3 regions of the Kitasatospora sp. NPDC001539 genome follow, and region 1 is predicted to be linked to each of the others. Evidence: riboswitches for the same ligand, from Rfam matches in the RefSeq annotation. Region 1 holds a riboswitch; each other region holds the start of a gene.
What was found. A riboswitch is a leader RNA that binds a small molecule or an ion and turns the genes downstream of it on or off. The one in region 1 is predicted to bind cobalamin.
Positions count from the first base shown of each region.

Region 2: it holds a riboswitch for cobalamin, as region 1 does, so the genes downstream of both, nicT (Nickel transporter NicT) here and ABT247_RS04275 (cobalamin biosynthesis protein) in region 1, are expected to answer to the same signal.
Region 3: it holds a riboswitch for cobalamin, as region 1 does, so the genes downstream of both, ABT247_RS19975 (ribonucleoside-diphosphate reductase subunit alpha) here and ABT247_RS04275 (cobalamin biosynthesis protein) in region 1, are expected to answer to the same signal.

Region 1 is NZ_JBEPAK010000011.1:15,025-25,164, reverse strand. It holds gene ABT247_RS04295 (CDP-alcohol phosphatidyltransferase family protein) at 1-397, shown strand, start outside; gene ABT247_RS04290 (hypothetical protein) at 560-1,885, opposite strand; gene ABT247_RS04285 (alpha/beta hydrolase family protein) at 2,477-3,610, opposite strand; gene ABT247_RS04280 (helix-turn-helix domain-containing protein) at 3,732-4,424, opposite strand; cobalamin riboswitch at 4,667-4,795, shown strand; gene ABT247_RS04275 (cobalamin biosynthesis protein) at 4,895-5,857, shown strand; gene ABT247_RS04270 (cobyric acid synthase) at 5,854-7,392, shown strand; gene ABT247_RS04265 (putative cobaltochelatase) at 7,389-9,518, shown strand; gene cobO (cob(I)yrinic acid a,c-diamide adenosyltransferase) at 9,524-10,129, shown strand; gene ABT247_RS04255 (cobyrinic acid a,c-diamide synthase CobB) at 10,134-10,140, shown strand, end outside.
Region 2 is NZ_JBEPAK010000006.1:19,938-30,077, reverse strand. It holds gene ABT247_RS02700 (shikimate dehydrogenase) at 1-816, shown strand, start outside; gene aroC (chorismate synthase) at 991-2,175, shown strand; gene ABT247_RS02690 (shikimate kinase) at 2,172-2,693, shown strand; gene aroB (3-dehydroquinate synthase) at 2,686-3,777, shown strand; gene aroQ (type II 3-dehydroquinate dehydratase) at 3,786-4,214, shown strand; gene ABT247_RS02675 (AAA family ATPase) at 4,357-5,247, shown strand; gene ABT247_RS02670 (Fpg/Nei family DNA glycosylase) at 5,332-6,141, shown strand; gene ABT247_RS02665 (ArsR/SmtB family transcription factor) at 6,267-6,650, opposite strand; cobalamin riboswitch at 6,732-6,924, shown strand; gene nicT (Nickel transporter NicT) at 6,957-8,069, shown strand; gene ABT247_RS02655 (EamA family transporter) at 8,146-8,997, opposite strand; gene ABT247_RS02650 (helix-turn-helix domain-containing protein) at 9,150-9,722, shown strand; gene ABT247_RS02645 (type B 50S ribosomal protein L31) at 9,789-10,037, opposite strand; gene rpmG (50S ribosomal protein L33) at 10,083-10,140, opposite strand, start outside.
Region 3 is NZ_JBEPAK010000124.1:9,789-19,928, reverse strand. It holds gene ABT247_RS19980 (ribonucleotide-diphosphate reductase subunit beta) at 1-383, opposite strand, end outside; gene ABT247_RS19975 (ribonucleoside-diphosphate reductase subunit alpha) at 404-2,809, opposite strand; cobalamin riboswitch at 3,002-3,133, opposite strand; gene ABT247_RS19970 (hypothetical protein) at 3,592-4,674, shown strand; gene ABT247_RS19965 (glycoside hydrolase family 26 protein) at 4,811-6,265, shown strand; gene ABT247_RS19960 (hypothetical protein) at 6,421-7,272, shown strand; gene ABT247_RS19955 (glycosyltransferase family 2 protein) at 7,341-8,792, shown strand; gene ABT247_RS19950 (glycoside hydrolase family 113) at 8,808-10,007, shown strand; gene ABT247_RS19945 (SGNH/GDSL hydrolase family protein) at 10,080-10,140, opposite strand, start outside.

The DNA.
Region 1 (10,140 bases):
GGCCCGCTTCTCCGCCGTCAAGATGCGGCCCGGGGTGTTCCAGGGCATGCCGTGCCCGATGGGCGCGATGACGGTCATCGCCATCGTGCTGCTCGACCCGCCGTTCCTGCCCGGTCTGCTCGCCATCTTCGGCGCCGCGTACCTCATGGTCAGCCGGATCGAGTACCCGAAGCCGCAGGGGCTGCTGGCCACCGCCACGCTCTGCTGGATCGTCGTCTCGATCGGCTGCCTGGCGGCCTGGGCCACCGGCCTGCCGGGCGGTGACACCCTGATGCACGTGGGTGCCTTCGCCCAGATCACGCTCGCGGCGATGGCGCCGCTGCTGGTCATCCGACGGAAGGTCGGCCAGAAGGTCGGCGACGTCCGCGCCCGGCGGGCGGAGTCGCGCCTCGGCTGAGCCGCACCGCCTCGACGGGAAGGGCCCGGAACCACCAGGTTCCGGGCCCTTCCCCTTTGCGTTGTCCGGCTCCGGTTTGCGTTTCCCGGCTCCGCCCGGGCGGGTGCGCGGCCGGGTGGGCCCGGGGGCTCAGGCCCCGCCGGTACGGGCGGTACCGCTTGCTCACGCCCCGCCGGTGTGGACGCTGAAGGCCGAGCGGCGGGCCGCCCGGGCCACGCCCGGGTCGGGGTGCACGCTCGAGACCGCCGTCAGCACCGAGGCCGCCCGGGGGTGGCCGGACTGCCTGGCCCGGGCGAACAGCCGCACCGGGTCACCGGCCGAGGCCCCCTCCACGTGGCCGACCAGCAGCTCCGTCTCGCCGTGGTCCAGCACCGCGGCCGCGGTGTCCACCCACAGCCAGGCGGCGTCCTCGGCGCCCAGCACGTCCGCGGGGGAGACGCCCTCGTCCGAGCGCTCCGCCAGCCACAGCAGCGCGTACGGGCGCAGCACCGGCTCGTCCACCGCGGCCCGGACCGCCTGCTCGGCCGGTCCGCCGGCCACCCGCAGCGCCTCGAAGGCGAGCCCGCGCACCAGCGCGTCGTCGCCCTGGGCGGCCTCCAGCAGCTCGGCCACCGCGCGGTCCGCCGGACGGGCCGCCACCCAGGCGCGGAACTCGGCCCTGGCCGGGCCCGGCGAGTAGTCCGCGCAGGCGTTCAGCAGCTCGAAGGCGCTCTGCTCGATGTGGCCGGCCGCGGTCTGGGCGACCGTGCAGATCTCCTCCAGCTTCGCCCGAACCGCCCAGTGGCCCAGCGGGGACAGTTCGGCGGCGTCGTCCTTGCGCAGCACGGCGCCGACCGCCGCCAGGCCGTCCAGCATCCAGTCCAGGACGGCGGCCACGTCGGAGGGCGCGGGCGGGGTGTCGATCTGCGGCTCGCGGCAGGTGCCGCGGACGGCGGAGACGGCCGAGGCGGCGTGCGGCACGGGCGACAGGCCGGGCCCGCCGAGGGCGGCGCCCACCCGGCGCTCGTCCAGGCCTCGGCGCAGCAGCTCCAGCAGTTCGCTCTCGGCCACCGGGCCGTCCACCAGGTGGAGGAAGGAGAGCAGTTGGGGGGCCTGGTCCACGGCCTGCCCGGCCAGGACGGCGAACACCCCGCGCAGGGCGGCGGGCGGCACCGGGGCGAGCAGCGTCCAGGCGTCGAACAGCCCGGACCAGCCGCGCACCACGGCCTCGTCGTCGTGCTCCCAGGCGTGCAGGCGCCAGCCGGGGCCGGCTCCGCCGTCGCGGGCCTCCACCAGGCCGACCAGCAGCGCCTGGCCCCAGGCCTTGGCGGCGGCACCGACCGTCATGGCCAGCGCGCGGCCGGCCGCACGGGCGTCCTCCGGAAGGAGTTCGCCGCGCTTGTCGACCTCGTCCAGCTCCCCGGCCCAGCGGGCGATCCGGACGGCGTCGACCAGCATCCGACGGGCCAGCGGCGCGAGCTCGGCCGGCGCGGGGAAGCCGTCCGGCACGGGTACCCGGCCGCGGCCGGGTGCCGGGGCGGGCCCTCGTCGCCGGGGTACACCGGCCCCGCCCGGCCTGCCACCGGAGGGCCGGTGGGCCGTACCGGGGAGACGGGTCACCGTCGCACCGGTACCGATCGTCGGCGGGAGCGGGGCATCACGGTCGCGCGGGTTCCGAGACGTCACGTCGAGCAGTCTTCCCCTTGCACCGGCCTTCTGTCACATCCGGTTGTCCGTACGACCGGGAGACCGGTGGCGGCACCTCCGCAAGACCGGGCAACAGAGGCAAACCACCTGGCCGGAAACGTGTGGCGGGGTCATGCCAGGGTCGCGCGGGGCGTCGCGGTACTCGTCCGGCCGATCACGGTCCGTGTCGGACGAGCCGGGTGCGGAGCGGCGGGAGGGACGGGAATCCGGCCAGACGGCATGTGCCGGCGGGCGGGTGCCCGGCACGGGAAGTCGGCCGGGCCGACTTCTGGTGCGCGCACAAGGGGCGTGCAGCGCGGGCGCCGCGCACCCGAGCGAATCGAACGGACTTCCGGCCAGGCGGGCTCGCCTCTCGGGTGCTGGGTGAATCCCGGCCCCGACCCCCGGGCTGCCTCAGAGCAGCGGGGTGAGCCAGCGCCGGAGCAGTTCGGTGTAGTGGTCGGGGGCCGAGTTCCACAGCGCCGCGTGCTCCCCGCCCGGGAAGGTCTGGAGGTTGACCAGCTGCGGACGGGCCGCGGCGAGGCGCTGGGCGGCGCCGAAGGGGGCGGTCCGGTCGCTCGGACTGTGCAGTACCAGGGTCGGCACGTGCAGGTCCGCGCCCTCGACGAGGCGGGAGAAGTCGGCGAGGTCGACGCCGGTGCGGCCCTCGGCCGCGAGCGCGCCGAGTTCGGCCGCGGCGCCCCTGAAACCGGCCCTGGCGGCCTCCCGGCGGGCCGAGGCGGGCAGGTCCAGGACGGGCGAGTCCAGGATCAGCCCGCTGATCGTGCGGGCCCAGGCCGAACGGGCCGCCGTGTGCAGCGCCATGGTCGCACCCAGCGACCAGCCGTAGAGGATCACCCGGCCGGCCCCGCGGTCGAGCGCCAGCCGTACCGCCGACTCGACGTCGCGCCACTCCGTCGCGCCGAAGTGGCTGAGGCCGTCCGGGGAGGCGGGGGCGCCCGCGTCCCCGCGGTAGGTGACGGCCAGCACGGGCAGGCCGAGGCGCTCGAGCAGCGGCAGCACGGGCAGGGTCTGCTGGCGGTCGGCCTCCGTGCCGTGGACGAGGATCACCCAGGTGCCGCGCTTGCCCTCGAGGTACCAGGCCGGGAAGGTACCCAGCTCGCCGCGGGCGCCGATCTCGGTGAACGGGAGACCGAGCGCCTCGGCCGGGTCGCCGAGCAGCACCCGGGGGGTGAACCGGACCTCGGTGCCGGGCGTCAGGGTGCCCCGGTCCGCCCGGACCAGCCGCCGGGTGACGCCCCGCTGGTCGCTGTGGAGGATCTCCTCCACCACCGCGTGCCCGCCGTCCGCCCACTCGACCGCCCAGCGCCCGCGCCGCAGGCTCTCCGGGCGGCGGGTGAAGGTGACCCGCCCGGTGGCGACGCTCTGCACCAGGAGCGGGCCGCTCTCCTGCAGGGCCGTCCCCGCGCCCGGCCCGGACCCGGGACTGACCATCCGCTCGGAGGCCCGGCGGCCGATCACCAGGACGGCGGCGGCCCCGGCCCCCACGGCGGCGGCCGCCACCACGGCTGCGGTTCCCCAGCGCATATCGTTCCCCGCTCTGTTCGCGGACCGGTCGGTGTTCGTGCACCAGTTCACCGGGGCCCGGCACCCCGCGGCCACCGGACTGGGCCGTCCGGGCTACGAAAGGCCGAAAAACAACGTCCGATCAGACCGGAACGGCCGTCGGCTGGGCCGCGAGGAGTTCCCAGAAGCGGGGGGTGAGGGGCACCGCCGGGGTGCGGGGCCCGCTGGGCATGCCCCAGTGGGCGGGGACGTGGTGCTCCTGCGCCAGCACGAGCAGGACGGCGGCGAGCTCTCGCTCGGCGACGGGGACGAGCCGGGTGAGCGCGCGCAGGTGCGGCTGCCAGCGGCCGGCGACGCACTGGCGCAGCAGGCGGTCGAGCGCCTCGGCGCGGCCGGTGGCCTCGACCAGCTCGGTCAGCCGCAGGCCCAGCACCACGGCGAGGGCGTAGGTCTGCTCCGCGTCCCCCTCCCACCGGCCGGTCAGCTCGGCCTGCTGGTAGGTGGGCAGCAGCATGCCGACGCGCTCGGCGACCGTCTCCGGGGGGAGCTCCCGGGCGATGCGGTGGTCCCGCAGCCGGGTCGGGCGGCCGTCCATCAGATCGGCCGCGGAACACCACAGGGCCCGGGCGAGGGCGATGAACTCGGCCTCGCCCGGGCGCAGCTCCCCGCGCTCCCAGGCGAGGACGTGACCGGCCAGGAGCCGTACGCCGTGGGCGGCCATGCCCTCGGCGACCTGTTCGGGGGTCAGGCCGAGGCCGACGCGGTGGATGCGGGCGGCCTCGGGGGAGAAGGGCACCGGAAGGGGGGCGGCGGCGTGGGGCTTTCTGCGGCGCATGGCACCGAACCGTAGGGGCGCCCCTCGGCGCGCCCCCAGCCCCCGAACGCACGAACCGGGACTGACGAGCCCTCGGCCGCGCTGGTCGATCGCACAGGACGGCGCCCCGCCTCCGTGTGGCCGACCACCCCGCCTCCGTGTGGCCGACCGCCCCGCCTCCGTGTGACCAACCCCTCCGTGACCTCGGTTGACGCGTGGAACGGCCGCGTGATGGGATCCTGGGGCCAAACGGAGGCATGGAGAGGAAGCCGGTGCGAGTCCGGCGCGGTCCCGCCACTGTCACCGGGGAGCACGCTCGGAAAGTGCCACGGCGGGCCGTCAGGAGCCGCTGGAAGGCCCGGGAGTGCGTCCGACCCGGAAGCCAGGAGACTCTCGCCCCCGGTACGTCGATCCAGGGCGCGGACCCTGAGTGAGGACACCCACGCGATGCAGGCTGCCCCGCCCCGCCGGCCCCCGAGCTGCCCGCCGCCGTGCGCCCGCTGACCCGCGCCGCCGCCTTCGCGCTGGGCGCCGTCGCGGGCTACGCCGCCGACTCGCGCTTCGCCGACCCGCGCCGCGGCCACCCGGTCGCCCTCTTCGGCAGCGCCGCGACCCGCCTGGAACGGCGCCTGTGGCGCGACGACCGCGCGGCCGGAACGGCGTACACGGCACTGTGCGTGGGCGCGGTCGCGGCCGGCGCGCTCGCCCTGGACCGCACGGTCGGGCGCCGACCGCTGGGCCGGGCGGCGCTGGCCGCGGCGGCCACCTGGACGGTGCTCGGCGGCACCTCGCTGACCCGGGAGGCGCGGACCGTCGGCCGTTCGCTCGCCGCGGGCGACCTGGCGGCCGCCCGGGAGCGACTGCCGCACCTGTGCGGGCGGGACCCGAGCGCGCTGGACGGGCAGCAGATCGCCCGGGCGGTGGTCGAGTCGGTGGCCGAGAACACCGCCGACGCCGTGGTGAACGCGCTGACCTGGGGCGCCCTCGCGGGCACGCCGGGCCTGCTGGCCTTCCGCGCGGTGAACACCCTGGACGCGATGGTGGGCCACCGCTCGCCCCGCCACGCCCGCTTCGGCTGGGCCTCGGCCCGGCTGGACGACGTCGCGGGCTGGCCGGGCGCCCGGCTGACGGCCCTGCTGACGGTGGCCGCCGCCCCGGAGCCCGCCACGGCCTGGCGGATCTGGCGGCGCGACGGTTCGGCGCACCCGAGCCCGAACGCGGGGCAGGCCGAGTCGGCCTTCGCCGGAGCGGTCGGCGTACGGCTGGGCGGGACGCTGCGGTACGGCGAGCGGTTGGAGCACCGCCCGGTGCTGGGCACGGAGTTGCGGCCGGTGACGGTGGACGACATCGAGCGGGCCTGCACGCTGTCGCGGCGGGTGGGCGCACTGGCGCTGGGTACGACGGTCGCGGGGCACGTCCTGCTGCGGCTCCTGGGGAAGAGGAGTGGGACATGACGAACGCGCTGCTGGTCGCCGGGACGACCTCGGACGCGGGCAAGAGCGTGGTGACGGCCGGCATCTGCCGCTGGCTGGCCCGCCAGGGCGTGCGGGTCGCGCCGTTCAAGGCGCAGAACATGTCGCTGAACTCCTTCGTCACCGCCGACGGCGCCGAGATCGGCCGCGCCCAGGCGATGCAGGCGCAGGCCGCCCGGGTGGAGCCGGAGGCGGCGATGAACCCGGTGCTGCTCAAGCCCGGCGCGGACGGCCGCAGCCAGGTGGTGCTGCTCGGCAGGCCGGTCGCCGAGGTCGGCGCGCTGGACTACCGGGAGCGCAAGCCCGTCCTGCTGGAACGCGCCCTGGAGTGCCTGGCGGACCTGCGCCGCCGCCACGACGTGGTGGTGTGCGAGGGCGCCGGCTCGCCCGCCGAGATCAACCTGCGCGACCGGGACATCGCCAACATGGGCCTGGCGACCGCCGCCGGACTGCCCGTGGTGGTGGTCGGCGACATCGACCGCGGCGGGGTGTTCGCGGCGATGTACGGGACGCTGGCACTGCTGTCGGCCGAGGACCAGCGGCACGTCGCCGGCTGGTTCGTCAACAAGTTCCGCGGCGACGCCCGGCTGCTCGCGCCCGGCCTGGAGATGCTGCACGGGCTGACCGGCCGTCCGGTGCTGGGCACGCTGCCGATGCTGCCGGGGCTGTGGCTGGACGCCGAGGACTCGCTCGACCTGTCGACGGTGGTCGACCGGGTGGACGGCCGCGGCCCGCTCGGGGCGGACGTGCTGCGGGTCGCCGTGGTGCGCTTCCCCCGGCTGTCGAACTTCACCGACGTGGACGCGCTGGCGCAGGAGCCGGGCGTGCTGGTGCGCTGGGCGACCAGACCGGAGGAGCTGGCCGACGCCGACCTGGTGGTGCTGCCCGGGACCCGGGCCACCGTGGCCGACCTCGCCTGGCTGCGCGACCGCGGCCTGGAGCCCGCCCTGAAGGCGCGGGCGGCGGCCGGACTGCCGATCCTCGGGGTCTGCGGCGGCTACCAGATGCTGGCGCACTCGATCGACGACGAGGTGGAGTCCCGGGCGGGGCTGGTCGAGGGGCTCGGCCTGCTGCCGACCCGCGTGCGGTTCGGCGCCGAGAAGGTGCTCGCCCGGCCGGCCGGCGAGGCGTTCGGACAGCGCGTCGAGGGCTACGAGATCCACCACGGGGTCGTCGCCGTCGAGGGCGGCGAGGCGTTCGTCTCCGACGGCCGGGGGCAGGCCCTGGACGGCTGCCGGGTCGGCCCGGTCTGGGGCACCACCTGGCACGGCGTGCTGGAGAACGACGGCTTCCGCCGCGAACTCCTGCGCGAGACGGCCGCCCTGGCGGGCCGGGCGTTCGTCCCGGCACCGGACACCTGCTTCGCCGAGGCGCGCGAGGCCCGGCTGGACCGGCTGGGCGACCTGATCGAGGAGCACGCGGACACCGACGCGCTGTGGAAGCTGATCGAGGGCGGGGTGCCGGCGGCCGGATCGCTGCCGTTCCTGTCGCCCGGGGCACCTGGGAGTGACGCATGACCGACGTCCGCTATCCGTTCACCGCGATCGTCGGCATGGCCGACCTGCGGCTCGGGCTGCTGCTGAACGCGGTCTCCCCGGCCGTGGGCGGGGTGCTGGTGCGCGGCGAGAAGGGCACCGCGAAGTCCACCATGGTGCGCGCGCTGGCCGGGCTGCTGCCCTCCATCGCCACCGTGGACGGCTGCCGCTTCGCCTGCGACCCGGCCGCGCCGGACCCGCAGTGCCCGGACGGCCCGCACTCCGCCGCCACGAGCGGTGAACGGCCCGCCCAGCTCGTCGAGTTGCCGGTCGGCGTGGCCGAGGACCGGATCGTCGGCTCGCTCGACCTGGAGCGCGCGCTCGCCGAGGGCGTCAAGGCGTACGAGCCCGGTCTGCTCGCCAAGGCGCACCGCGGCGTGCTCTACATCGACGAGGTGAACCTGCTCCAGGACCACGTGGTGGACCTGCTGCTGGACGCCGCCGCGATGGGCCGCTCGTACGTCGAGCGCGAGGGCGTGTCGGTGCGGCACGCGGCACGCTTCCTGCTGGTCGGCACGATGAACCCGGAGGAGGGCGAGCTGCGGCCGCAGCTGCTCGACCGCTTCGGCCTCACCGTCGAGATCGCCGCCACCAGGGACCCGGCCGAGCGCGCCGAGGTCGTCCGGCGCCGGCTCGCCTACGACGCGGACCCGGCCGGCTTCGCGGCCCGGTTCGCCGACCAGGAACGCGAGCTCGCCGAACGCATCACCGCCGCGCGGGAGTTGCTGCCCGAGGTCGAGCTGACGGACGTGGCGCTGCGTCAGATCACCGCCGTGTGCGCGGCGTTCGAGGTGGACGGGCTGCGCGCGGACATCGTGATGGCCCGCACGGCGGTCGCGCTGGCCGCCTGGGCGGGGCGGACGCAGGTGCTGGAGGAGGACGTCCGCAAGGCCGCCCAGCTGGCCCTGCCGCACCGGCGACGCCGCAACCCCTTCGACGCTCCGGGGCTGGACGAGGAGCAGTTGGACCGGACGCTGGAGGAGCACGCCCAGCCGGACGAGCCGGAGCCCGAGGGCGACGGCCCGACGCCGGACGGGGACGGGCCGGGCGGGGACGGGCCGGACGGCGGACCGGACGGCGATGGCCCCGACGGCGGACCGGACGGCAATGGCCCGGACGGCGGCCCGGACGGCGGGGGCGCGCCCGAGCCGTCCGACGGCGGCGTCCCGGCCCCGGAGCGCTCCACCGCGGACGGGGACCTCCCGCCGCAGCAGCCCGTCCCGGCCCAACACCCCGCGCCCGCCCGGGAGTCCGCGCCGGTCGCGGCCGGCGACCCGTACCGGACCCGGCTGTTCACCGTGCGGGGCACCGGCCACGGCGCCCAGGGCCGCCGCTCCCCCGCCGAGACCACCGGCGGGCACACCGTCCGCGCCCGCCGGCCGCGCGGCCCGCTGAGCCGGCTGCACCTGACCGCGACCCTCCAGGCCGCCGCGCCGCACCAGGTGGCACGCGGGCGGGACGGCCGGGCACTGGTGCTGCACAGGGACGACTTCCGCGAACAGGTGCGCAAGGGGCGGGAGTCCAACCTGGTGCTGTTCGTCGTGGACGCCTCCGGCTCGATGGCCGCCCGGCAGCGGATGACGGCCGTCAAGGGCGCGGTGCTGTCCCTGCTGATGGACGCCTACCAGCGCCGCGACAAGATCGGCATGATCACCTTCCGCGGCACCGGCGCCGAGCTGGCGCTGCCGCCCACCTCCTCCGTCGAGGTCGGCGCGGCCCGGCTGGAGTCGCTGCCCACCGGTGGCCGGACGCCGCTGGCCGAGGGGCTGCTGCGGGCGCACGAGGTGCTGCGGGTCGAGCGGCTGCGCGACCCGGACCGGCGCCCGCTGCTGGTCGTGGTGACCGACGGCCGGGCCACCGGCGGCGGGCGGGACGCGCTCGCCCGCTCGCACCGCGCGGCCGCGCTGTTCGCCGCGCAGGGCACCGCGAGCGTGGTGCTGGACTGCGAGTCCGGACCGGTCCGGCTGGGCCTGGCCCGCACGCTGGCCGGACGGCTCGGCGGCAGCGCCGTCAGCCTGGACGAGCTGCGCGCCGAGGGCGTGGCCTCGCTCGTCCGCGACAACCGCGCCGTGAACCGTTCGACCACTTCGATGCGAAAGGCGGCCTGAGCCCCATGCCCAAGGGTGTCCCCGAGAGCGTTCCCGACGACGGCCTGACGACCCGCCAGCGCCGTACCCAGCCGATCACCGCCGTGCACACCGGCCCCGGCAAGGGCAAGTCCACGGCTGCGTTCGGCATGGCGCTGCGGGCCTGGAACCAGGGCTGGTCGATCGGGGTGTTCCAGTTCGTGAAGTCCGCCAAGTGGAAGGTCGGCGAGGAGAACGCGCTGCGCGTGCTCGGCGCCTCCGGCGAGGGCGGCACCGTCGACTGGCACAAGATGGGCTCCGGCTGGTCGTGGATCCAGCGCACCGCCGAGCAGGAGATGTCCAGCGAGGAGGCCGCCAAGGAGGGCTGGGAGCAGGTCAAGCGCGACCTCGCGGCCGAGACCTACCGCTTCTACGTGCTGGACGAGTTCACCTACCCGATGCACTGGGGGTGGATCGACCCCGAGGAGGTGGTCTCCGTGCTCGCGGACCGCCCCGGCAGCCAGCACGTCGTCATCACCGGCCGGTACGCGCCCGAGCCGCTCACCGGATTCGCCGACCTGGTCACCGAGATGACCAAGGTCAAGCACCCCATGGACGCGGGCCGCAAGGGCCAGCGCGGTATCGAGTGGTAGGCCGTTGAGCA
Region 2 (10,140 bases), on a different contig from region 1:
CGGGCGGCCGTCCTCGGCTCGCCGATCGCCCACTCGCTCTCGCCGGACCTGCACCGGGCCGCGTTCGCCGCGCTCGGGCTGGAGGGCTGGCGCTACGACCGCTTCGAGGTCGACGAGGCGGCCCTGCCGGGCTTCGTCGCCGGGCTGGACGAGGCCGAGTGGGCCGGGCTGTCGCTGACCATGCCGCTCAAGCGGGCGGTCATCCCGCTGCTGGACGAGATCAGCGCCACGGCCCGCTCGGTGGACGCGGTCAACACCGTCGTGTTCACCCCCGACGGCCGGCGGACCGGGGACAACACCGACGTCCCCGGTCTGGTCGCCGCGCTGCGCGAGCGCGGCATCACCGAGGTGCCGGCCGCCGCCGTGCTGGGCGCCGGAGCCACCGCCTCCTCGGCGCTGGCGGCGCTCGCCCGGATCTGCACCGGCGAGGTGACGGTCTACGTGCGCAGCGCCGAGCGGGCCCGGGAGATGGCCGAGCTCGGCGAGCGGCTCGGCGTCGCCGTGCGGACCGCCGACTGGGAGCGCGGCGCCGAGGCGCTGGAGCGGCCGCTGACCGTCTCGACCACGCCGGTCGGGGCGACCGACGCGTTCGCCGACTCGCTGACGGCGGCCCCCGGCGCGCTGTTCGACGTGCTGTACCACCCGTGGCCGACGCCGCTGGCCGCCGCCTGCGCCGAGCGCGGGGCGACCGTCCTGGGCGGCCTGGACCTGCTGGTGCACCAGGCCGTGCTGCAGAGCGAGGCCTTCACCGGGCGCACGCCCGGGCCGCTGGCGGCGATGCGCGAGGCGGGCGAGAAGGCGCTCGCCGAGCGCTAGCGTGCCCCGGGCAGCAGCTTGCGGTCACTCCACGGCCGGATGGTGACCGGTTGCTGTCCGTCACGCGGACTGTGACCCCGGGTGCCGCTGGGGCATGAAAGGATTCAGGCACAAGGCACGTCCGGGGCGGGCCGCGGCGGTGCCGTGGACCGGTCCGCTGATGAAGGAGCTCCGTTGGGTACGTTGCGCTGGCTGACGGCGGGGGAGTCGCACGGCCCCGCACTCGTCGCGACGCTGGAAGGCCTGCCCGCCGGTGTACCGGTCACCACCGCCGTGGTGGCCGACGCGCTGGCGCGCCGCCGGCTCGGTTACGGCCGCGGGGCGCGGATGAAGTTCGAGCAGGACGAGGTGACCTTCCTCGGCGGCGTCCGGCACGGCCTGACCATGGGCAGCCCGGTGGCGATCATGGTCGGCAACACCGAGTGGCCGAAGTGGGAGCAGGTCATGTCGGCCGACCCGGTCGACCCGGAGGTGCTCGCCGGACTGGCCCGCAACGAGGCGCTGACCCGCCCCCGGCCCGGCCACGCCGACCTGGCCGGGATGCAGAAGTACTCGATCGACGAGGCCCGGCCGATCCTGGAGCGCGCCAGCGCCCGGGAGACGGCCGCCCGGGTCGCGCTGGGCGCCGTCGCCCGCGCGTACCTGAAGGAGACCTGCGGGATCGAGATCGTCAGCCACGTGGTCGAGCTGGCCGCCGCCAAGGCGCCGGCCGGCGTGCTGCCGCTGCCCTCGGACGAGGCCCGGCTGGACGCCGACCCGGTGCGCTGCCTGGACGCGGACGCCTCGAAGGCGATGGTCGCCGAGATCGACCAGGCCCACAAGGACGGCGACACCCTCGGCGGCGTGGTCGAGGTCCTCGCGTACGGCGTGCCGGTGGGCCTCGGCTCGCACGTGCACTGGGACCGCCGCCTGGACGCGCGGCTGGCCGCCGCGCTGATGGGCATCCAGGCGATCAAGGGCGTCGAGGTCGGCGACGGCTTCGAGCTGGCCCGGGTGCCGGGCTCGAAGGCGCACGACGAGATCGTCCCCACCCCCGAGGGCGTCAAGCGCACCTCCGGCCGCTCCGGCGGCACCGAGGGCGGCCTGTCCACCGGCGAGGTGCTGCGGGTGCGCGCCGCGATGAAGCCGATCGCCACCGTGCCGCGGGCGCTGCAGACCCTGGACGTGCGCACCGGTGAGCCGGCCAAGGCGCACCACCAGCGCTCGGACGTCTGCGCGGTGCCGGCGGCCGGCATCGTCGCCGAGGCGATGGTCGCGCTGGTGCTGGCCGACGCGGTGAACGAGAAGTTCGGCGGCGACCACGTGTCGGAGACCCGTCGCAACGTGCAGAACTACCTCGAGCACCTGATCGTCCGATGACCGCCCCCGTCGTGGTCCTGGTCGGGCCGCCCGGCAGTGGCAAGTCCACGGTCGGGCGGGCCCTGGCCGAGCGTCTGGGCGTCGGCTTCCGGGACACCGACGCCGACATCGAGGCGCTGGCCGGCAAGCCCATCCCGGAGATCTTCATCGACGAGGGCGAGCCGCACTTCCGCGAGCTGGAGGTGGCGGCCGTACGGGCCGCCGCCACCGGGCACGGCGGGGTGCTGGCGCTCGGCGGCGGCGCGGTGATGGCCGGGACCACCCGGGAGCTGCTGCGCGAGCTGCCGGTGGTCTTCCTGGAGGTGCCGCTGGCAGACGCGGTCAAGCGGGTCGGCCTGGACGCCCCGCGCCCGCTGCTGGCGGTCAACCCGCGGGCCCGCTGGCGCGAGCTGATGGAGGCCCGCCGCCCCCTCTACCTCGAGGTGGCCACCGCCGTGGTCGACACCGCCGGCCGCACTCCCGCGCAGGTCGCGGACGCCGTACTGGAAGCACTGGAGCTGAAGACCCCCCATGACTGACAACACCGTCAGGATCCACGTCGGCGGGAGCGCCGGCCACGACCCGTACGACGTGCTGATCGGGCACCAGCTGCTCGGTGAGCTGGCGCCGCTGATCGGCACCCGTGCCAAGCGGGTCGCGATCATCCACCCGGAGGCGCTGTCCGCCACCGCCGACGCGATCCGCGAGGACCTGCTCGGCGAGGGGTACGAGGCGATCGCGCTCCAGGTGCCGAACGCCGAGGAGGCGAAGAGCGCCGAGGTGGCCGCGTACTGCTGGTCGGTGCTCGGGCAGACCGGCTTCACCCGCAGCGACGTCGTCGTCGGCCTCGGCGGCGGAGCCACCACCGACCTGGCCGGGTTCGTCGCGGCGACCTGGCTGCGCGGGGTGCGCTGGATCTCGATGCCCACCACGCTGCTGGGCATGGTCGACGCGGCCGTCGGCGGCAAGACCGGCATCAACATCGCCGAGGGCAAGAACATGGTCGGCGCCTTCCACCCGCCGGTGGGCGTGCTGGCCGACCTCGGCACCCTGGAGACCGTGCCCAGGCACGACTACGTCTCCGGCCTCGCCGAGGTCATCAAGTGCGGCTTCATCGCCGACCCGGTCATCCTCGACCTGATCGAGGCCGACCCGGAGGGCGCCAGGACTCCGGCCGGCCCGCACACCGTCGAGCTGATCCGCCGGGCGATCCAGGTCAAGGCCGACGTCGTCTCCGGGGACCTCAAGGAAGCCGGTCGGCGGGAGATCCTCAACTACGGCCACACCCTCGGCCACGCCATCGAGCGCAACGAGCGCTACAAGTGGCGGCACGGCGCGGCGATCTCCATCGGCATGGTCTTCGCCGCCGAACTCGGCCGTCTGGCCGGGCGGTTGGACGACGAGACGGCCGACCGGCACCGCACCGTCCTGGCCTCGGTCGGCCTGCCGCTGAGCTACCGGGCGGACGCCTGGCCGAAGCTGCTGGACGCGATGAAGATCGACAAGAAGTCGCGCGGCGACCTGATCCGCTTCATCGTCCTGGACGGCCTCGGCAAGACCTCCGTGCTGGAGGGCCCGGACCCGTCCCTGCTGGTCGCCGCGTACGCGGAGGTCTCGGCGTGACCAGGGTGATGGTGCTCAACGGGCCCAACCTGGGCCGGCTGGGCAGCCGGGAGCCGGACGTCTACGGCGCCACCTCGTACGCCGGGCTGGTCGAGCGCTGCACCGCGCTGGGCGAGGAGTTCGGCTTCGAGGTCGAGGTGCACGAGACCAACTCCGAGCAGCAGATGGTGGAGTGGCTGCACGAGGCGGCCGACGGGAAGGTGCCCGTGGTGATCAATCCGGGCGCGTTCACCCACTACTCGTACGCGATGCGGGACGCCGCCGCGCAGCGCACCGCGCCGCTGATCGAGGTGCACATCTCCAACCCGTACGCCCGGGAGTCCTTCCGGCACAACTCCGTGATCGCCGCGGTCGCCTCCGGCACCATCGCCGGGTTCGGGATCGGCTCGTACGAGCTGGCGCTGCGCGCCTTGGCGGAGCAGCTCGCCGCGCGGTGAGCGGGACGGGCCGGCGGCCCGGTGGCGGACTGTGCCCGCCGCCGGGCCGCCGTGTAGTGTCCCCGCTGAAAGGGTGTCGGGAGGTGCCGTGACGCAGTACGCCGGAGGTGGGCAGGTCCCGCCGCGTCCCGCCGCTCCGCCGGTGCCACCGGGGGGCGGTACGAGGGTGTCCCCGTCGGGGGCGCCCGTCCCGCCGCCTCCTCCGCCGCCTCCGACGGTCCGGCCGTCGGCCGGGCCCGGGCCGGCTCCTGCCCCGGCTCCGGTCGCGCCCGCTGCACCGGCTCCTGCGCCGGCTCCGGTCACGCCCGCTGCACCGGCTCCGGTCGCGCCTGCGCCCGTCCCGGCCGCCGCTCCCGGCCCTGGCCCCGCGCCCGCGCCGAGCGCGCCGGTTCCGGCCGGCGGCACCGGGCACTTCGTGCTGCCCGCCGGCACGCCCGTCCAGCTCCCGACCCACTCCCCGCAGCGGCACGCGCCCGCCGGGCCGATCGCCGTCCTGCTGATCGGCCCCGCCGGGGCGGGCAAGACCACCGTCGCCCGGTACTGGGCCGAGCACCGCGCCACCCCGACCGCGCACATCAGCCTGGACGACGTGCGCGAGTGGGTGCAGTCCGGCTTCGCCAACCCGCAGTCCGGCTGGAACAACGCCTCCGAGGCCCAGTACCGGCTGGCCCGCCGCACCTGCGGCTTCGCCTGCCGCAACTACCTGGCCAACGGGATCTCCTGCATCATCGACGACGCCGTCTTCCCGGACCGCCCGGCGATCGGCCTCGGCGGCTGGAAGCGGCACATCGGCCCCGGCATGATCCCGGTCGTCCTGCTGCCCAGCCTGGATTCGGTGCTGCGCCGCAACGCCCGCCGCAGCGGCAACCGGCGGCTCGGTGACGAGGAGGTGGCGCGCATCCACGGGCGGATGGCCGGCTGGTACAACTCCGGGCTGCCGATCATCGACAACTCCTACCTGGACGTCGCCGGTACGGCCGCCGAGCTGGACCGGGTCATCCTGGCCCGGCTGATGGGCATGCCGGTCCGCTGACCAGCGGCGCCCGCCCGGCCTGTCGGTGGCGGCTGCGATGATGGACCCCGTCCTGACGTCCTACACCAGGGGGAGCTGACGCCCGTGCCGGAGGGCCACATCATCCACCGCCTCGCCGTCCAGAGCCGTACGGCCTTCGGTGGCCGTCCCGTGCGGGTCTCCAGCCCGCAGGGCCGGTTCGCCGACGAGGCCAAGGTGCTCGACGGGCAGCTGCTCACCGGCGCGGAGGCCACCGGCAAGCACCTCTTCCTCGGCTTCGAGGAGGGTGCCTGGGTGCACGTCCACCTCGGCCTCTACGGCGGCTTCACCTTCGGCACCGGCCCGGCGCCCGATCCGGTCGGCCTGGTCCGGCTGCGGCTGGCCAACGACGACGGCTACGCCGACCTGCGCGGCCCCAACACCTGCAAGCTGGTCACCGGCGCCGAGAAGGCCGCCGTGGCCGCCCGGCTCGGTCCGGACCCGCTGCGCGCCGACGCCGACCCGGAGGCCGCCTGGCGCCGGATATCGGGCAGCCGTACGACCGTCGCCGCGCTGCTGATGGACCAGAAGGTGCTGGCCGGGGTGGGCAACGTCTACCGCGCCGAGGTGCTGTTCCGCCACCGCGTCAACCCGCACCGGGCGGGCCGCGACCTCACCCGCGGCGAGTGGGACGCGATCTGGGCCGACCTGGTCGCCCTGATGCGCGAGGGCGTCGCCGCCGGGCGCATCGACACCGTCCGGCCCGAACACACCCCCGAGGCCATGGGCCGACCGCCGCGGGTGGACGACCACGGCGGCGAGGTCTACGTCTACCGCCGCGCCGCGATGCCCTGCCTGGTGTGCGGCACGGAGGTGCGGACCGAGGAGCACGCCGCCCGCAACCTCTTCTGGTGCCCGACCTGCCAGGTGGCCTGAGCGGCCGGTCCGCGTCGCGCCCAGTCCGTGGGCCGGGTCGACCGGCCGGGGGAGTCCGGCAAAGGGATCCGCGTGCGCCGGCGAACACCGTGTCAGGCGCCGCGCGGGCGGGCCGATCCGGCCGGTCAGCCCGCGGCGGCGGTCGGCTCGTGGTGCTCGGCGGCGGCGCACTCGTCGAGGAGGGGGCGCATGCCTTCGTCGACGAGCCGGTAGCGCACCACACGTCCGTCCTTGTCCCCGGTGACCACGCCGGCCGTGCGGAGCAGCCGCAGGGCCTGGGAGACGGCGGGGTCGCGCATGCCGGTGGCGACCGCGAGGTCGCTGACGGCGAGCGGGCCGGCCCGGTGCAGGGCGAGCAGCAGGGCGAGCCGTCCCGGGTCGGCGAGCAGGGAGAACCGCTCGGCCCAGGACCGGACGTGCGCGGTGTCGCCGATCGCGGCGATGGCCTCGCAGACCCGGTGCCCGTCGATGGTGCGGTGGCCCGCGCGGTCGGCCGGTACGAGATGCATGCCCACATTCTCGCAGGCGGTGACCTGTGATCCTGCACACCTGCACAGGTGCGCAACCTTGCGAGGGTGAAGCACGAGCCCTACGGTGTAGCCCGCCGTGGTGCTCGGGAAGACCGGTGACGGACCCTCAGGGGTCCCAGTCCGGAGCGGCCCTCGCCACTGTGATCGGGGGACAGTCGTCCGTACCCATGTGCCACTGGGCGCCTCGTGCGCCTGGGAAGGCGGGTCCGGAAGCCCCGTAAGCCAGGAGACCGGCCACGGCATCTCACGAAGTCATTCCACGAGGTGCTGGAGCGTGATCCGACGATGACCCTGCCCGAAACCGCCGTCCCGACCGAGGCGGCCCCCTCCGTCCTGCCCACGTTCAGATGGAAGCGCGAGGACACCGTCCGCACGGCCGGGTTGATGGCGGTGATCCTGGCCATGCACGTGGTGGCCTTCGGGACGCTGGTCTTCCTGGTCGCGCCCCACGAGTACGCGGTCGGCACCCAGGTCTTCGGGGTGGGCCTGGGCATCACCGCGTACACCCTCGGCATGCGGCACGCCTTCGACGCCGACCACATCGCGGTGATCGACAACACCACCCGCAAGCTGATGGCGGACGGCAAGCGGCCGGTCTCGGTCGGGTTCTGGTTCGCGCTCGGCCACTCCTCGATGGTGGTCCTCATGGCCGCCCTGGTGGCCGGCGGCGCCCAGCTGGCGAACACGCTGATGGACGACGAGTCGGCCACCCACAAGTGGCTCGGGCTGGTCGGCACGACGGCCTCCGGCGCCTTCCTCTACCTGATCGGCGCGCTCAACCTGGCGGCGCTGGTCGGCATCCTCAAGGTGTTCCGCTCGATGCGGGCCGGCCGGTACGACGAGGCGGAACTCGAGGAGCACCTCAACTCGCGCGGCTTCATGGCCCGGGTGCTGAACCGCGCGACCCGCTCCATCACCCGGCCGGGGCAGATGTTCCCGGTGGGCATGGTGCTGGGGCTGGGCTTCGACACCGCCACCGAGGTGACCCTGATGGTGATGGCCGGCTCGGGCGCGGCGGCCGGGCTGCCCTGGTACGCGATCGTCTGCCTGCCGCTGCTGTTCGCGGCCGGGATGAGCCTGTTCGACACCCTGGACGGGACGTTCATGAACTTCGCGTACCAGTGGGCGTTCTCCAACCCGGTGCGCAAGGTGTACTACAACCTGACCATCACCGGACTGTCGATCGCCGTGGCGTTCATCATCGGCACCATCGAGCTGGTCGGGGTGCTGCACGAGAAGCTCGACCTGACCGACCCGGTCACCGGCTTCATCGCGGACATCTCGCTGGACAACGTCGGGTACGCGATCGCCGGGCTGTTCGTGGTGGTGTGGGCCGCGGCGATCGCCTACTGGAAGCTGGCGGGCGTCGAGAAGCGCTGGACGCCCGAACGTTCCTGAGCCGCCGCCGCGGAGCCGTCGCGGGCCGAGGTCCTGGGCCGCGGTCGTGGGCCGCGGTCGTGGGCCGCGGCCCGGCTCAGGGGGACGCGAGCAGGAGGGTGCCCGCCACGGCGAGGCCGGCGCCCACCACCTGCACCGGGCGCAGCCGCTCCTTCAGCACCCCGCGCGCCAGCAGCGCGGTGACCACCGGGTACAGCGAGGCGAGCACCGCGGCCACCGCTGCCGAACCGCCGTGCGAGGCCGCCGCGTACGCCGCGTTCGCGGCGACGTCGGCCAGCCCGACCCCGGTGAGCAGGGGCAGCCGGGAGCGCAGCTCCGGCAGCAGCGCGGAGGTGTCGGTGCCGCGCAGGCTCACCACCAGCGCGGCGCCGCCGACGGCGATGTTGACGAGGCGTTGGGCGCACAGCGCGAGCAGCAGGCCGCCGCCGGCCGAGGCCTGGGAGAGCAGGGCCATGTTGGCGCCGAAGCCGAACGCGGCGGCCAGGGTCAGCACCAGGGCGGTGCGGGCGGCGGACGGTCCGCCGCGCTCGGGGCCGCCGGCCAGCACCACGCCGGCCAGTGCGACCACGATCCCGGCCAGCTGGACCGGCCCCGGCCGTTCGCCGAGCGCCAGTCCGACGCCGACCGGCACGGCGACGCCGACGGTGGCCAGCGGGGAGACCACCCCCATCGGGCCGAGCGCGAGCGCCCGGTAGAAGGCGAGCATCGCGAACGGGCCGATCGCGCCGGCGGCCACGGCGTACCAGAGGGCGGGGGAGAGGTCGGCCCAGCCGCCGGTGGCCGGCAGCGCGAGGAGCAGGGCGACCGTCGCCGCGGTCTGGGAGGCGACCACGACGGCCAGTGCGGGGAGCCGCCGGGTGAGGACGCCGCCGCCGAAGTCGCCCAGGCCGCAGAGCAGGCTGGCGGACAGGGCGAGCAGGACGGTCACCGGAGGCGCCCGGGAGAGGAGGACAGCACAATGCACTCCGAAGTACAGTCGGATGGACTCGTTGCCGGACCGGCAGCGTAGTTCACTGAACTGAACTTCGCAGAGCAATATCCTGAACTTTTCGGGATGTGGACACCGGAGGACTGTCAAGCGTGCCGGACCCCGACCTCGTCGCCCAGGCCCTCGCCCGCAACCTCAAGCGGCTGCGCACCGAACGCGGCCACACGCTGGACGCCCTCGCCGCCCGCTCGGGGGTGAGCCGCGGCATGGTCGTCCAGATCGAACAGGGGCGCACCAACCCCAGCGTGGCCACCGTGGTGAGGCTCGGCGACGCCCTGGGCGTCTCGATCGCCACCCTGCTCGACTACGAGGAGGGCCCGGACGTGCGGATCGTCCCCGGTGACCAGGCCGTCCCGCTCTGGACCGGCGCGAGCGGCGGGACCGGCACCCTGCTGCACGGCATCGAGGCGCCCGGGCCGCTCGAGCTGTGGGAGTGGCGGATGAAGCCGGGCGAGGAGTACGCCGCGGAGCCGCACCCGGCCGGGACGGTGGAGATCATCCGGGTCGACGAGGGTGAGCTGACCCTGGTGCACGACGGGACGGAGCATCCGGTGCCGGCCGGCAGCACCGTCTCCTTCGACGCCTCCTACGCCCACGTCTACCGCAACGCGGGCGGGCGGCTGCTGCGGCTGACCATGGTGGTGTCCGTCCCGCCGCCGCGCTGAGGGCGCCGTGCCGCGACGGCCCCTCCCCGGGTCGGGGGAGGGGCCGTCGCCGTCGCGGTCGCCCGGTCAGTGCCGGTCGCCGTAGCGGCGGCGGAACTGCTCGACCCGGCCCGCGGTGTCGAGCACCCGGGACTGGCCGGTGTAGAAGGGGTGGCTCGCCGAGGAGGTCTCCACGTCGACCACCGGGTAGGTGGTGCCGTCCTCCCACTCCACCGTGCTCGCGCCGGTGGCCGTGGAGCGGGTGAGGAAGGCGAGCCCGCCGACCTTGTCGCGGAAGACGACCGGACGGTAGCTCGGGTGGATTCCGGACTTCATTGGGAAGCTCCTGTCTGGTGGGAGGGGGGTTCGAGGGGGGTGTGCTCAGCGCTCCTCGCGGAAGTCGACGTGCCGCCCGGCGGCCGGGTCGTACTTGCGCAGG
Region 3 (10,140 bases), on a different contig from region 1:
TTCTCCACTGCCGCGAACGCGGCCGCGCGGTCCTCCGGGTCGGGCAGGTAGGTGTCCAGCAGCGTCAGGTAGAACTGGACGTGCACGGCCTCCTCGAACAGCTGGCGCGACAGGTACAGCCGCGCCTCCGGGGAGTTGATGTGCTTGTACAGGCTCAGCACGACGTTGTTCGCGACGATCGAGTCGCCCGTCGCGAAGAACGCGACCAGCCGGCCGATCAGGTGGCGCTCGCCCTCGCTGAGCTTCGCCAGGTCGGCGACGTCCGAGTGGAGGTCCACCTCCTCGACGGTCCAGGTGTTCTTGATCGCGTCGCGGTACCGGTCGTAGAACGACGGGTAGCGCATCGGGCGCAGCGTCAGCTCGAAGCCGGGGTCGAGCAGCATCTTGCGGTCTTCGGGGGTGCTCACTGGCAGGCCTCGCAGGACTCGGGGTTCTCCAGGGAGCAGGCGATGGCGGCTTCCTGCTCCGGGGTGAGGGTCGGGGTGTTGACCGGCACGGGCGCGGCGGCGCGGGCGGTGCCGGACGCGGCCTGGGCGATGCGGGTCGCCGGGCGCGAGCGCAGGTAGTAGGTGGTCTTGAGACCGACCTTCCACGCGTACGCGTACATCGAGCTGAGCTTGCCGATGGTCGGCGCGGCCATGAACAGGTTCAGCGACTGGCTCTGGTCCAGGTACGGCATGCGGGCCGCGGCCAGGTCGATCAGCGCGCGCTGCGGCAGCTCCCAGGCCGTCCGGTACAGCGAACGGACCTCGGCCGGCAGCCAGTTGAACTCCTGGACGGAGCCGTTGGAGTCGCGCAGCGCGTCGCGGGTCTGCTGGTCCCAGACGCCGAGCTCCTTCAGCTCGCGCACCAGGTACGGGTTGACCTGCAGGAACTCGCCGCTCAGCGTCTCGCGCTTGAACAGGTTGGACACCTGCGGCTCGATGCACTCGTACACGCCGGCGATCGAGGCGATGGTCGCGGTCGGGGCGATCGCGAGCAGCAGCGAGTTGCGCAGGCCGGTCTCGGCGATGCGGGCGCGCAGGGCCGTCCAGCGGTCGGCCCACTGCGGGGCGGCCGTCGGGAAGTGGTCGATGTGCAGTTCGCCGCGGGCGGCGCGGGTCTCGCCGTACGCCTCGTGGCGGCCGAGCTGCTCGGCGAGGTCGGCGGAGCGCTCGTAGGCGGTGAGCATGATGCGCTCGGCGATCAGGGTGGAGAGGGTCTTCGCCTCGGCGGAGTCGAAGTCGATCCGCAGCTTGAAGAAGACGTCCTGGAGGCCCATCACGCCGAGGCCGACCGGGCGCCAGCGGGAGTTGGACGTGCCCGCCTCGGTCGTCGGGTAGAAGTTGATGTCCACCACGCGGTCGAGGAAGGTGACGGCGGTGCGGACGGTGGCGTCCAGGCGCTCCCAGTCCATCGCGCCCAGCAGGTCGTCGGCGGTGGCGCCGGCGGCGACGTGGGCGCCGAGGTTGACCGAGCCGAGGTTGCAGACGGCGGTCTCGGAGTCGTCCGTGACCTCCAGGATCTCGGTGCACAGGTTGGAGGAGTGCACCGTGCGGCCCGGCAGCGCGGTCTGGTTGGCGGCCCGGTTGGAGGCGTCCTTGAAGGTCATCCAGCCGTTGCCGGTCTGGGCGAGGGTGCGCATCATGCGGGCGTAGAGGGTCTGCGCCGGGATGGTGCGCACGGCCTTGCCGGCCTGCTCGGCCTTGCGGTACGCCTCGTCGAAGTCGGCGCCCCACAGGTCGACCAGCTCGGGGACGTCGGCCGGGGAGAACAGCGACCAGTCCTCGTCGGCGTTGACCCGGCGCATGAACTCGTCCGGGATCCAGTGCGCCAGGTTGAGGTTGTGGGTGCGGCGCGCCTCCTCACCGGTGTTGTCGCGCAGCTCCAGGAACTCCTCGATGTCGGCGTGCCAGGTCTCCAGGTAGACGCAGGCCGCGCCCTTGCGGCGGCCGCCCTGGTTGACCGCGGCGACCGAGGAGTCGAGGGTGCGCAGGAACGGGACGATGCCGTTGGACTTGCCGTTGGTGCCGCGGATCAGGCTGCCGCGCGAACGGATGCGCGAGTAGGACAGGCCGATGCCGCCGGCGTGCTTGGACAGCCGAGCGATCTGCGCGTAGCGGTTGTAGATCGAGTCCAGGTTGTCCAGCGGGGAGTCGAGCAGGTAGCAGCTCGACATCTGCGGGTGCCGGGTGCCGGAGTTGAAGAGCGTCGGAGAGGACGTCAGGTACTCCAGGCGGCTCATCAGGCCGTACAGCTCGGCCACCTCGCGCACCGACTGCTCGGAGTCGCCGACCGCCAGGCCGCAGGCGACGCGGAGCAGGAAGTGCTGCGGGGTCTCGATGACCTTGCGGGTGATCGGGTGGCGCAGCAGGTAGCGGGACTGCACGGTGCGCAGGCCGAAGTACTCGAAGCGGTCGTCGCCGTGGGCGTCGATCAGCGCGTCCAGGGCGGCGGCGTGCTTGGCGACGAAGGCCGCGGTGGTGTCGCCGATCAGGCCCTCGGCGTGGCCGACGGCGATCGAGGCGGAGAAGGAGACCGCGCCCTGGCTGTTCGCCTCGTCCACGATCTCCAGGGCGAGCAGGCGGGCGGCCAGCTTCGAGTACTGGGGGTCCTCGGCGATCATCGACGCGGCGGCGTCCACGGCCAGCCCGCGCAGCTCGGCGAAGTCCGAGCCGGCGTGGCGGCCGCGCAGCGCGGCGGCGGCGACATGGCCGGGGTCGACCTCGGTGAGGTCGGCGCTGCGGTCGGTGAGCAGCCGCAGCAGCGCGCCGCCGGGGTCGGAGACCGTCGGGTCGGTGAAGGCGGTACCGGAGCCCTGGGCGGGCAGGGTGGCTGAGGCAGCGGTGGTCAAGGCGCTCTCTCCTGGCGGCGATCGGCGGCGGTGATCGGGTGGCACCGGGCCGATCTGGGCAGGGGAGCACGGCGCGAACGCGGAGCGCGTCGCGCGACGGTGTCTCCCCGGCCCGCCCGCGAGGCCCGGAGGGGTACTGCTCGTGCTGGCGCGGCCTCTGCGGGAGGGCCGTGGCGCACGCCGCCGGCAGGTACTCGGACTCGCGGGCACGGCTGCTGGAGCCGCCCGCACACCGCTGCGGGGCAGTCCCGGATTCCCACCGGGTTCCCCTGCATCGACAGCAGGAGTGAGCATACATGTAGTGGTGTCTCAGTGATGCGGCACCAGATGTTGTGCGGCGCGGTGTGTCGGGGCGATGACCGGCGGTACCGGGCGAGTGGCCGTTCGTGGCCGTCCGGGGCCCGGATCCGGGCGTTCGGCCGGGCCTGATCCGCCCCGGCGCCCGGTCTCCACCCGCCCCTGATCCGCCCCCGGTCCCCGGTCTCCACCCGCCCCGGCGCCCGGCCCTCGCCCGCCCCGGCGCCCGAGCCGATCGCACCGCGCCCGGGCCCGGCCGACCCGGCGTCAGGGCCGGCTCCGCCCGGCGCCCGTCCGGGTTTCGATACGGATCGGTCACCGGGGGGATCAGCGGTCAGGGGGATGCCCTACGATCTGGGCGCATGAGCGACGGAACTGGCGTACCTGGGCAGGGGCCGCAGGGAACGCCCCCCGCCGGGTCGGGGGGCGCACCGAATCATCAGCCGCCGGGGACGGGCCCGGTGGCGCCGCCGAGCGGCGGTTTCGGCCCGCCGCCGGCCTCCTACGGGCCGGTGGTGCCGTCCGCGCAGCCGCTCTCGCAGCCCGTTCCGCCGGTGCCGCAGCCGGTCGCGCAGCCGCAGCCGCAGCCGCAGCCGCAGCCGCAGCCCCAGGCCGTGCCGCAGGCCCAGCCCGTCCCGCAGCCGATGCCGCCGCAGCCCCAGCCGGTGCAGCCGATGGCCGCCGCCCCCCAGTGGCAGCAGCAGCCGGTGCCGCCGCAGCGCGTCGAGCCGGACTGGGAGGCGCTGGCGGACCGCAACGAGGCCGCCGCCAAGCGCAAGCGCCGGATGAAGGTCATCGGCATCGTGGCCGCGGTCGTCGTGGTGGGCGGCCTGGTGGCGGGCGGCGCGGTGCTGCTGGGCAAGAAGGACGGCCCCAAGGAGGCCGGCGGCGGGCCGACCCCGGCGCCCACCTCCGGCCGCCCGACCCCCGGTCCGTCGAGCGCCACCCCGGGCGGGCAGGCTGACGACCCGTCGAAGCCGATCTGGGAGGCCGCCACCGATCCGGCGCCGCAGGACGCGGGGGCGCTGTTCTCCGCGACGCAGGTGACGATCAACGGCGCGACCTGGACCCGGACCGTGGTCTCGCTGGACCAGCCCTGCTGGGACGGCAACTCCACCACCGGCGGGCTGGGCAAGGTCCTCGGCGACCAGGGGTGCCAGAAGGTGCTCCGGGCGACGTACGTCTCCGGCGACAGCGCGGTGACCGTCGGCGCCGCGGTCTTCGACCACAAGATCCAGGCCGAGACCGCGATGAAGAACTTCACCGGCCAGCTCAAGGGCCTTCCCGCGCCCGGGGCCCCGGCGTTCTGCGCCAACGCCGGCTGCCCCGGCACCCACAGCAGCCTGGGCCGGTACGCCTACTTCACCGTCGAGGGCTCGGCGAAGGGCGGCAACGCCCCCGACGCCACCGCGAGCGCGGCGGCCTCCGGGTTCGCCGAGCACGTGAAGGGCCAGCTGCTGCAGCGGGCCAAGGCGGCGGGCTCCGCGACGCCCGGATCCCAGGGCACGCCGCAGGGCACGCCGGCGGCCACCCCGACCGGCTGACGCGCCGGCACCCCCGGTGCGGCAGGAGCGTTCGCCGGGACCGGGGGACTGTGGCAGGCTCTCACGGAGTCATTCGTACGCGTGTTCCGGTTGCGTCCGTGGGGGTCGGTACCGGCGAGCAACCGGAGGAGCGGTCGTGGCCCTGCCCAATGCCCTGCGCGGCAAGTCCGCCGTCCTGGCCGCGGCCGGGATCGTGGTCGTCGCGGGCACCTTCGCGCTGCTGGGCCGTGACGACCGGGTCGACGGGACCCAGCCGGTGCGGGTGCCGGTGTCGGTCGGTGCCCCCGGGCGCACCCTGCCGCCCGACGTGGGCCGGGACCTCCTCGCCCGGGACCCGCAGGCCTCACCGAACGCCCGCGCCGTCGAGCAGTTCCTGACCGACCTGGAGCGCCAGGCCCGTACCGGGCAGAGCGGCGGGACGGTGATCGGCCAGCACGTCGAGGCGCACAACGAGCGCAACAACCCCGAGTACGGCGACTACCGCGGCACCAAGCAGGTCGGCTACTACTACAAGAAGGCCGCCGACATCACCGGGAAGCTGCCGGGCTTCCTGGAGACCGACCTCGGCCCCGGCTACGGCCAGAACGCCTGGGGCGTGGGCAACCCGCGCTCCTACTCCGCCGGCCGCTGGCCCACCTGCCGGACCGGCTGGCAGTACACCGATGACGCCGTCGACCTGATGGCCGCCGTCTGGTCCGGCCACCCGCGCCCTGACGACGGCACCTACGACAGCTCCGGCGTCCAGCAGAACTGCGACGGCAGCAGCACCGAACTGCCCGACAACGGCGGCGCGCCCGCCGGGATCGTCGGCATGTCCTTCCACGAGCCCTACCCCGGCTCGGACGTCAAGTCCTTCGACCGGGTGCTCTGCGCGAACTCCCCGGCGGCGAAGGACCCGGGCTGGTTCGGCCGGGTCGTGGACGCCGCGCACGACACCGCCGAGTACCGGGCGCTGATCACCGACCTGTCGTACCTGGCCGACCACCTGGAGTACCTGGCCGCCCACGACGTGCCCGTGCTGCTGCGCCCCTACCACGAGATGAACGTGCAGGACTGCTCCCGCCGGTTCTGGTGGGCGGGCCAGAAGCCGGCCGACTACCAGGCCCTGTGGAGGATCACCTACAAGTACCTGGTGGAGACCAGGGGGCTGCACAACCTGCTGTTCGTCTGGACGCCGGTGTCCTGGGACGGCGCCCCGGGCGTGGACCCCTGGGACTACTACCCCGGCGCCCAGTACGTCGACGTGGTCGGGGTCGACGACTACAGCGGCAGCCCGGCGCACCCGATCGGCACCGGCGAGGTGTGGACCAAGCGCTACTACGACGGACTCGCCGCCTACGACAAGCCGCGGATGCTGGCCGAGTCCTTCGCCGTCCCCGTCAACGCCCGCCAGCCGGACACCCTGCGGCGCACGCCCTGGACGATCTGGACGGTCTGGGGGCAGTCGCTCACCGCCGCCAACCTGGCCCCGGACCAGCCGCGCAACGCGGCTGCGGACGTCAACGCGACCTACCACAGCCCGCTGGCGATCACCGGCGGCTCGGGTGCGTTCGGGGGGACCGTCGACTGGGGCGGGCTGCACGTCCGCTGAGATCCACCGGATCCCGCCGGGGGCGCCCGGGGACGCTCCGGGATCCGCCGAACGGGCGGAATTCCGGGTCCCTTGCGGCGTGTGGCATCCTGTGGCGGCGAAACCGAGGGCTGCGTGCACGGTCGGGTGAGGGTCCGAAGGGGCGGGGGTAGGGGATGGCACAGACACGTCCGATACGCGGGGGCGGTGGTCTCGCGGTCGGTTGGGGTGCGGTGCTGCTCGGTTGGGCGGCGTACAACTGCTTCGGCCAGGTCGGCTTCGCCGCCTACCTCAAGGGCATCTTCTACTACGGCGGCAGCTCGGTGGCCGCCGAGACCGGGAGCCTCAACTACGGTCTGCTGTACCTGGTTGCGGGGATCCTGCTGTTGCGCGGGCGCAGTTGGGCACTCGGGGTGGCGGCAGGCGTGGCGCTCGTCGAGGGCTACAACCGGGTGCGCAGCCTGACCGGCGCGCTGCTGGACCGGCCGCAGCGGGAGTGGTTCACCGGGACCACCGAGGGCTGGCTGAAGCTCGCGACCTTCGCGATCGGCGTGGTCGTCACCACGGTGCTGATCCTGCTGCTGGCCCGCTCCGCGCGGGGGGAGCGGCCGGAGGCCGCGCCGGCCGGGGAGCCGCACTGGTCGATCATGCAGACCGTGCCGTCGGCGCCGACGCCCGTGCCGTACGGCCAGCCGCAGCCCGGATGGCCGCAGCAGCAGCCGGCCCAGCCCGTCTGGCACCAGCAGGTGGCACCCCAGCAGCCCCACGCCCAGCCCCAGCGGCAGCCCGCCGGCTGGCCCCCGGCGCAGCCGCAGCCCCCGCAGCCGCAGCCCCCTCAGCCGGTGCCGTACGCCCAGCAGCCCACGCATACGGCGCCGTCGTACCAGCCGACCGTCGCCCAGCAGCAGTGGCCCGCCGCGCCGTCCGGTCCCGGCCCGGGCGGGGCGGCCCCCGGACCGGTGGCGCCCGGCCCGGGCGTGCCGCCGCCGGCCGACACGCCGCCCGCGGACCGCCCGCCCCAGGCCTGACCGCTCACCGACGACCCGCGCCCCAGCTCGGGGCCGGACCGACACCAGACGAGGAACGACTTCCGACCATGACGACGACAGCCCCTGCGCGGACGGTGCTCACCACGTCCCGGGAGGCCGCCCGGCTCGCCGAGCGACAGATGTCGTGGAAGCCCCGGGTGCTGCCGTTCTACGTCGCCTTCCTGATCATCTTCGCCTTCTCCCTCTGGGCGTACGTCCCGAACCCGACCCCGCTCGGCTGGGCGATCACCATCCTGTGGGGCATGCCGGTGTTCGGCGTGCTGATCGGCTTCCAGGGCGTGCTGATGGTCCGCCGGCGGCTGCGCCAGGTGGACAAGATGACCCCGCCGGCGCCGGTCGAGGACGACTTCCTGATCGTGCTGGTGCCGACCATCGGCCGCCACGACACCTATCCGGCGCTGGAGCGCTCGGTGCTCTCGTACGTCGAGCACCTGCCGCCGTACTTCCCGTGGATGCGGGTGGACATCCTCACCGAGGAGGGCTGCGCCGCCGCGGAGAAGATCGACGAGCTGGCCGAACGCCACCCGCTGATCCGGGTGGTGACCGTGCCGAAGGCGTACGAGACGGCCAACGGCACCAAGTTCAAGGCCCGCGCCAACCACTACTCGCACGAGCTGCGGATCGAGGAGGGCGAGGCCGAGGACGACGTCTGGGTGCTGCACATGGACGACGACACCGGCGTCGGCCCGGACACCGCCGCCGCGGTCGCCCAGTTCGTCAACCGGCAGCGCCGCGCCGGTGACGACGCCAAGCACATGGCCCAGGGCATCCTGACCTACCCGCGGGAGAACGCCGTCTCCACCTTCACCTGGCTCGCCGACGCGATCCGCCCGGCCGACGACATCGCCCGCTTCCGCGCGATGACCGGCACCGGTACCCCCATCGCCGGCGTGCACGGCGAGCTGCTGATCGTGCGCTCCTCGGTGGAGGCCACCATCGGCTGGGACTTCGGGCCGAAGACCATCGTCGAGGACGCCCAGATGGCGTTGAACTTCTGCCAGCGCTACCCGGGCCGCAGCGACTGGTTCAACGGCCGCTGCTACGGCGCCTCCCCGGCCGGCGTCAAGGACTTCCTCAAGCAGCGCGAGCGCTGGGCCTGGGGTCTGGTCGCGCTCTGCTTCAACAAGACGATCCCGTTGCGGTACCGGCTGTTCATCGGGATGGGCATGGTCAGCTGGGTGCTCGGCCCGCTGCAGCACGTCGGCCTGGTGCTGATGGTCGCCTGGTTCACCGGCACCTGGAACACCTCGCCGGTGACCCAGTCGGTGGTGCTGCTGTGGGCGATCAACTTCGCGTACGTGATCTGGACCTACTGGGAGGGGCTGCGGCTGAACGTGGTCTCCTCGGCCAACCACCGGCGCAAGTGGTGGGAACCGATCGTCGTGGTGGCCTGCATCCCGCTGTTCTCCTTCCTGGAGGGCTGGGGCGGCCTGCGGGGACTGATCAAGTTCCTCAAGCGCGAGGAGAACAAGTTCGTCGTCATCGCCAAGCCGGCCTGATCGGAAAGCACGACTGTGAAACGCCCCGCGATCTTCGTCCTGCCGACCCTGGTGCTCGGCATCACCGTCGCCGTCCCGGTGGTCTGGGGTGACCATCCGATCAGGTTCGACCACCGGCGTCCGACCGAGGTGCACTGGGCCGGCGCGCCGACCGAGCAGGGCCGGGTCTGGGGCTTCGGCAAGGACGCGCCGCCGGCCCCCGCGGACACCGGCCCCAAGGTGGCCCGACCGTGGACCAAGGGCAGCCCCGAGTGGGGCGTGCAGGTGTACTGGCTGGACGACCCGGCGGACCCGGACAGCTTCGTCCAGGGCAAGGTCGACCGCATCGTCAAGTACGTGGTCGGGCTGAACGCCAACTCGCTGTCGGTGACGTTCCCGTACTACACCACCGGCACCAAGTCGAACGCCGTCGCCGCCCGGCCGACCTCACCGACGCCGGAACGCCTCGCGCTGCTGCTCGACGCCGCCCACCGGGCCGGCCTGCGCACCACCGTGCGTCCGATCATGGACGAGGAGGTGTTCGACTACGTGCACACCCTGAAGTGGCGCGGCAACATCGCCCCGACCGACCGGGACGCCTGGTTCGCCAGCTACGCCGCCTTCCTGGCGCCGTACCTGAAGACCGCGCAGGACCACTCGGTGGCGGAGTTCACGATCGGCACCGAGTTCAACTCGCTGGAGGGCGACCCGCACTGGCAGGGCCTCATCGACGAGGCCCGGAAGGCCTTCCACGGCGAGCTGGTGTACGACGCGAACTTCGACAACTGGTCCAAGGGCCCGATAGCGGTCCCCGCGGACGGGACGGGCGCGGACGCCTACCCCCCGGCGAAGAACGCCGACGACGACGCTCCGATCGCCGACCTCAAGGCCAGTTGGAACGCCTGGCTGGACAAGCGCGGCAAGGGCCCCCAGCCCACCACCAAGCTCACCGAGGTGGGCATCCCGGCGCAGAAGGGCGCGTACAAGACGCCCGGCGAGTACTACAAGAAGACCGAGCTGAACGAGGCCGTGCAGGCCACCTGGTTCACCGCGGTCTGCCAGGTGGCGCAGGAGCGCAAGCTGCGCGGACTGTACTTCTGGTCGCTGTACTTCGGCATCGACCCCACCCTGCCGACCACCCCGGACACCCCGCGGATGGACTACGCCGGGCGCCCGGAATCCGAGAAGGCGATCCGCGACTGCTTCGCGCAGACGTACGAGGTCCCGCAGCAGTAGCGGTCCCCGAGGGTTCCGGGCCGGCGGCTCGATCCCGGGTACGGCCGCGGTCCGCTTACGGCTGGGGCCGGGCTACGGCTGCGTCTCCGCCGGGTGGTCGCCGGTCCCGGCGGTCGCCCGGCCGGTCGGCGTC